Regions from separate parts of the Belliella marina genome, predicted to be linked through region 2. Evidence: riboswitches for the same ligand, from Rfam matches in the RefSeq annotation. Region 2 holds a riboswitch; the other holds the start of a gene.
What was found. A riboswitch is a leader RNA that binds a small molecule or an ion and turns the genes downstream of it on or off. The one in region 2 is predicted to bind S-adenosylmethionine.

Region 1: another riboswitch for S-adenosylmethionine. It lies ahead of ACFSKL_RS20925 (trans-sulfuration enzyme family protein); the one in region 2 lies ahead of ACFSKL_RS19170 (homocysteine S-methyltransferase family protein).

The regions. Positions count from the first base shown of each region.
Region 1 covers NZ_JBHUHR010000046.1:426,844-430,265, forward strand. Annotated here, with positions in the region: gene ACFSKL_RS20920 (DUF2911 domain-containing protein) at 1-554, shown strand, start outside; gene ACFSKL_RS20925 (trans-sulfuration enzyme family protein) at 658-1,827, opposite strand; SAM riboswitch class I at 2,001-2,106, opposite strand; gene pth (aminoacyl-tRNA hydrolase) at 2,197-2,757, opposite strand; gene ACFSKL_RS20935 (50S ribosomal protein L25/general stress protein Ctc) at 2,928-3,422, opposite strand, start outside.
Region 2 covers NZ_JBHUHR010000045.1:543,324-546,745, forward strand. Annotated here, with positions in the region: gene metH (methionine synthase) at 1-877, opposite strand, end outside; gene ACFSKL_RS19170 (homocysteine S-methyltransferase family protein) at 870-1,913, opposite strand; SAM riboswitch class I at 1,981-2,083, opposite strand; gene ACFSKL_RS19175 (hypothetical protein) at 2,166-3,422, opposite strand, start outside.

The DNA of each region.
Region 1 (3,422 bases), on a different contig from region 2:
TGGCCGTATTAATGGCTGGATCCTTAACCTTTTATGGTTGCGGTGGAGAGAAGAAAACAGAAGAAGTAGAAGATACAGTTACTGAAATGGAGGAGATAGCTCCGGTTAAAGAGCGTGCAAGTCCATTGAGAACCGTTCAGGGGACTGTGGGTGACAATGTGACCCTAAATGTACAGTACGGAGCACCTTCTGTCAAAGGTAGGGTTCTTTGGGGTGATTTGGTTCCTTACAATGAAGTGTGGAGAACCGGCGCAAACGAAGCGACCTTTGTGGAGTTCGATACTGACATTCTTGTAGAGGGCTCGGTTCTTCCAGCAGGTAAATATTCGCTTTTCACCATCCCCAAACAATCAGGGAAATGGACTGTGATCTTCAATTCTGATTGGGATCTTGAGCATGGCCATTTTCAATATAAGGAAGAAAACGATGTTTTGAGGGTAGAATCTACACCGACATGGGTAGAGGAGAGCCAAGAGCAGCTGTCAATCGCTGTAGAATCTCCGGGTATTGTCGTGAAATGGGAAAAATTGGTATTGCCGATAGTGATTGGTTAATAGAGGATAATCATTGGAGATTTGAGATCAGCTGTTGTGGCTACTTACAATCCAATCGATATAAATAAAAAAAGGGAGAGGTTTTCAAAACCTCTCCCTTTTTTTATCTTGATTTTTCAAGTGCCCTTTCTACATCTTTGATGATGTCTTCCTGATGCTCCAAGCCTACAGAGAGCCTTACCAAGCCATCGGAAATTCCGACTTGGAGCCTTTCTTCCTCACTGAGCTTGCTATGGGTAGTGGAGGCTGGGTGGGTGACGATACTTCTACTGTCCCCAAGGTTTGCCGTCACAGAAATCATCTGCAGTTCATCGATAAAACGTTGCGCTCTTTGGATTCCTCCTTTCAGGGTCAAAGTGATGATTCCCCCTCCATGTTTCATTTGTTTTTTTGCCAAATCAAATTGTGGGTGGGATGGGAGAAATGGATATTTGACAAAATCCAAATCCTTGCTGTCTTGGAAATATGATGCAACCTTCAATGCACTCTCACAATGCCGATCCATTCTCACGGCTAAAGTCTCCATGCTTTTAGCCAGAATCCAAGCGTTGAAAGGGGAAATGGACGGACCTGTATGCCTTGTGAAAAACTGGACTTCCTTGATCAATTCACTTGTTCCCAAGATCAATCCCCCCAAAACCCTGCCTTGTCCATCAATGTATTTTGTAGCAGAATGTGTAACGATATGTGCTCCCCATTTTGCCGGCTGTTGGAGATATGGTGTCGCAAAGCAATTGTCCACCACCAAAATCAAGTTGTGGGCAGCCGCAAACTTTCCTATCCACTCCAGGTCTATGATCTCCAAGCCGGGATTTGAAGGTGTCTCAATAAAGAGCATTTTGGTATTGGGTTGGATGAGTTTGTCCCAATTGGCAATATCTGAAATATCCCCATAACTAGAGCTGATTCCCCACTTTGGGAATACCCTGGTCAATAGCTGGTGGGTAGACCCAAACAATGACCTTGATGCCAGAATATGGTCTCCTTGTTGTAACAATGAGGCAATGCTTCCAAACATAGCAGCCATGCCTGAGGCAGTTGCGATGCCATCTTCAGTACCTTCGGCAGCACATACCTTTTCGAGTAGCTCGGAAGAGTTGGGGTTTGCATAGCGGGAATAGATGTTTCCTTGGATTTCTTCAGCAAACATGGCTCTTGCTTCCTCAGCAGAGTCAAATGTAAAACTAGAAGTAAGATATAATGGGGCAGAGTGCTCCCTTTGGTTGGACTTGGAGGAGCCTATTCTGATAGCGTCGGTTTCGAAATGTGACATGTTGTGTTGGTTAATCGTTGATTAATGAATGCTTGACTGGATCAATACCCAATCGTGGGAATAGGGGATTTGATCTTCTGGTCTTTTGAAGAGAACGGTTGTTGATTCCGTCAAATGACAGCATCAAAATAAGTAAAAACTGGAATGAGTGATTTGGTAGAGTCATATATGTTAATTTATAGTTCCCGTTGTTTGGGCAGGTTTTGGCACCTTTCACTTGGGATGTGATGGTTGCCAGAGGGTCATTGAGCCTGTTCTCTCACCTCTTCTTTATAAATCATTGAACTAGCTGCAAAGTAAAGTCCTAAATTCCAAAAATCAAAGTGTATTTGTATAGTTTAAATTTTAAATCTTAGATTTAAAATTAGTTCAGTCATTAAACTGTGTCATGGTCATGTTGATGCCGGTAGTAGCGAAAGCAATAGCCATGTCGACTGCTTTGTCCATGAATATAGGGAGTTCTTCGATTTCCTTGGGAGTCCATCTCCCGAGCACATACTCCACTTGCCTTCCCTTGGGGAAATCATCCCCAATCCCAAACTTTAGTCTTGGGTAGTCTTGGCCCCCTGTCAGTTCTTCAATGTTTTTCAGTCCATTATGTCCAGCTGCAGAGCCTTTTCCGCGCATTCTCAATTTCCCAAACGGGAGTGCCACATCATCGACAATCACCAGGATGTTTTCCTTGGGGATATTCAATTCTTTCATCCAATAGTTGACAGCCTTGCCACTGAGGTTCATGTAGGTGGTAGGTTTGATCAAGTGAAACTGGCGGCCTTTGTGCTTGAATTCAGAAGTAAAAGCCAATCTACCGCTTTTCCATGTGCCTCCATGTTTGTCAGCCAGTCTATCTAAAGTAAGGAATCCTACATTGTGGCGTGTCAATTCATACTCCGGACCGATATTTCCCAATCCTACGATTAAATATTTCATGTTTCGTTAGCAAAGTGGTTTTGCTTTTTTTTGTATTAAAATAAGACCTGTCAGTCCGATGTGGAGGCCTGACAGGTCTAAATTGTTTGAAATTGCTTTTGAATAAGTGCAAAAATAAAAAATCCTGCTCGCGAACAAGCAGGATTTCCAAATAATGTAATAAGATTGTCTTATTCAGCTTTTTTGCCTCTAAGTGCTCTAGGGATACCGATGGTAGCGATAGATACGTTAGGGCTAGTCAAGATGTCGAAACCTTCAACCGAAAGCTCACTTACTTTGACAGACTTGCCAAGGTCAAGGTGTGAAATATCAACAGGGATTCTGTCAGGTAGTTTGCTGGCAAAGCCTTTTACTTTCAAAGTTCTGGCTTTCATTTCCAATTTACCACCTTTGATGATACCTGGGGAAGTACCTTTGATTTCAACAGGAATGTCCATTTTGATTTCTTTGTCTTCTGTGAAAGCCAAGAAGTCTGCATGGAGCAATACTTCACTTACTGGATGGAATTGAGCATCTCTTAGGATAGCTTTAACTTTCGTTCCTTCGATGTTCAAATCTACCATGTGAACTTCTGGAGTGTAGATCAAGTCTCTGAAAAGGATGGCAGGCGAATAGAAGTGGATTTGTTCCTTGATACCTGGACCATATACTACACATGGTACATT
Region 2 (3,422 bases):
TATCAAAGAGCACATCTTCCACTTTTTCCAAAAGATCCTTCGGGATGTCATCATAGATTTCCAACATGGTGGGATTGACTATCCCCATATCCATTCCATGTCGGATGGCATGGTACAGAAAAGAGGCATGCATGGCTTCCCTCACAGGATTGTTTCCCCTAAAAGAGAAACTCACATTACTCACCCCTCCACTTACTTTGGCGCCAGGCAGGTTCTGTTTGATCCATTGGGTTGCGTGGAAGAAGTCGATGGCGTTTTTCCTGTGCTCATCCATCCCTGTAGCCACAGGGAAAATATTGGGGTCAAAAATGATGTCCTGATGGTTGAATTTGACTACATCGACCAAAACATCATAACTCCGCTTACAGATATCGATCCTCCTTTGGTAGGTATCTGCCTGCCCATCCTCATCAAATGCCATAACGACTACTGCCGCCCCAAATTTCTTGATGGTTTTGGCTTGGTGAATAAACTCAGCCTCCCCATTTTTCAAGCTGATGGAATTGACAATTCCTTTCCCTTGGACACACTTAAGTCCTGCCAAGATTATCTCCCAACGGGAGCTGTCAATCATGATCGGTATCCTGCTAATCTCAGGTTCTGATGCTATCAGATGTAGAAATCGCTGCATGGCAGCTACCCCATCCAACATCCCTTCGTCCATACATACATCCAAGACCTGTGCCCCACCTCTCACCTGATCCAAAGCTACTTCAAGCGCTTCATCAAATTGACCGTTGAGAATCAGTCGGGCAAATTTCTTGGACCCCGTCACATTGGTCCTTTCACCAATATTGACAAAATTGATTTCGGGAGTAAATACCAAAGGTTCCAACCCCGAAAGCTTCATCGCGTCTTTGTATTGTCTTTTACTCATCTGATTCGTTTACCAATTCTAATTCCCTTGGACTGTATTTGGCAGCAATCTCTGCCAATGCAGCAATATGCTCAGGAGTTGTGCCACAGCATCCTCCCAATATGTTGATCATTCCATTCTTCAGAAAATCCTCTACCTGATCTGCCATTTCAACCGAATCCTGGTCATATTGCCCAAATTCATTCGGCAGTCCTGCATTCGGATAAGCGCTTACATAGAAAGGTGCCTTATCTGCTAATATTTTAAGGTAAGGCCTAAGCTCTTTTGCCCCCAATGCACAGTTCAGGCCAACGCTGAACAATGGCACATGAGATATCGATATCAAAAATGCTTCTGTAGTCTGTCCGGAAAGTGTCCGTCCGGAAGCATCCGTAATTGTCCCCGAGATCATCACTGGAATACCTCCCTCTTCAGGCTCCAAAGGCAGATTCCTTTCTTCAAACACCTCTTGTATGGCATACAAGGCCGCTTTGGCATTCAGGGTGTCAAAAATTGTCTCAACCAACAGAATATCCGAACCTCCATCCAACAATCCATGGATCTGTTCTTTGTACGCATCTGCCAATTGGTCAAAAGTCACCGCCCTATAACCGGGGTCGTTTACATCTGGAGAAATCGAGGCTGTCCTATTGGTTGGCCCAATGGCTCCAGCGACAAATCTAGGTTTGTCAGGTGTTTTGGCAGAATATTCCATTACTACTTCTTTGGCTATTACTGCCGACTGGTAGTTGATTTCATAAGCCAAATGTTCCAATCCGTAGTCTGCTTGTGCTATTGTGGTCCCACTGAAGGTATTGGTCTCGATGATATCGGCACCTACTTCAAGGTAAGCAGCATGGATTGCCTTGATGATATCAGGCCTGCTCAGAGAAAGTAAATCATTATTCCCCTTGAGTGGCTTCGGGTGATTGCTCAATGCAGGGGTTCTAAAATCCTCTTCGGAGAGTTTATACCGCTGAATCATAGTACCCATAGCACCATCTAGGATCAAAATCTGTTTTTTGGCTTGTGCTAATAATAATTCCGTTCTAATCATGTCGCTCTGATTCAATATAAAAACTTATGCGAGCAAGAACCGGGAGAAAAAAGACTTTTTAATCTACCGCTCATCTTTTTCCGACAAATTTCGGAATGGGAGTTAGCACCTTGTTAAGTCAGGTTGCTAAGACGTCGTAGGGCCCTTCCCTCGGTCTTTCTCGATAAGCAAGTTCAAAGGTAAGCCGTATAATTGAATTATATCGCTTTTTTCAAAAAATGTTTGACCAAAAGTTCAAATCAATAGGAAAACTTATGGTCTGATGCCAATTGAAAAATGCAAATACGGATTGGCCATGTACTTATACATGGACAAATTTTGCAATCTGTATCTGCTCAATGGTGTTTCGTAGCCAGCGTGAACCCCCAATATGAGATTGAATGCATTCTCAGAGGTGAAAGGTATGGCATAGGCGGCATAGATTTCGGGTTTGGCCATAAGTCCGGAGTTTCTTATGTACCCATCGTGATCCGGCTCTTCAAAGAGCAATGGAAAATCAGGTTTGTAATTGCTTGAAAGAGTATATCGAATATTTGCAAATCCCAAGCCCGCAAGCCCACCAAATTCAAGGTTTTTCCTTTCAAAAAACTTAACCCCAGAATTCGCATAAACCCTCACACTGTTGAGGGTGTGGTTTTGACCTGCACGTGCTGATCCTTTCAGTGCCACATTATATACATCTACCCCATAAAGCCAACCTTTACTCTCCCCCAATACTTTTACGCCCCAATTGTTCGGCCTTCCATCAAAGGGTTCATAACCATTTTCCACCAAAATCTTGTTAAATTCAGTCGCCTTTGTCATCTGCAAACCCGTCAGCAAGTGAATCCCCAAGGATGCATCTTTATAGAAAAAATTATGATCAGGCAATGAAATCCCTACACCAGCACGGATAAAAGCCCCACTTTGTGCACCACTAAACTGAATCCCATTCATTTTCCAAGAATTTTCAAATGGGCTAAATGCATACCCGAATTTGGTCATCACTTCCAAGACTTCTTCCCTGCCGGGAATGGGCAGATCATAACTTGCCTGAAACCCTATCTCCGTAAGCAAACCGGAAAAAAAACGACTTCCTTTGTGAATATTGCCATCCCTCAATACAAAACCATGCTCCGGGTTTTGGAGAAATTCATTGATATTCTGATTTGGCCTATCTCTGAGCATTTGGAAATTCAAAAAACCAGACCCGATAGACATGTAGTGGATAAATTGGAAACTCCCCTCTTCGGTGAGTGCATAACCGACATTGAGCAATACCCTGCTGGTCCTATAGTCAATATTGTAACCATTGAAATCAGAGCTCAATCCGGAATTTTGATAAAGTTCAAACCCCAAAATAAAATCATTGTATCTGGTCTGGTATCCTAGCCCAAGGTTGGTATAGCCCTTTCGCATGGGGGAAAGGCCCTTGTTCTCTAGCATCTCATTGAACAAGCGCAAATTGGCACCGGTAGTGCCATAAGTTACATATAGTGTCGATCTATTTTCCTTATTTGATTGGGCATA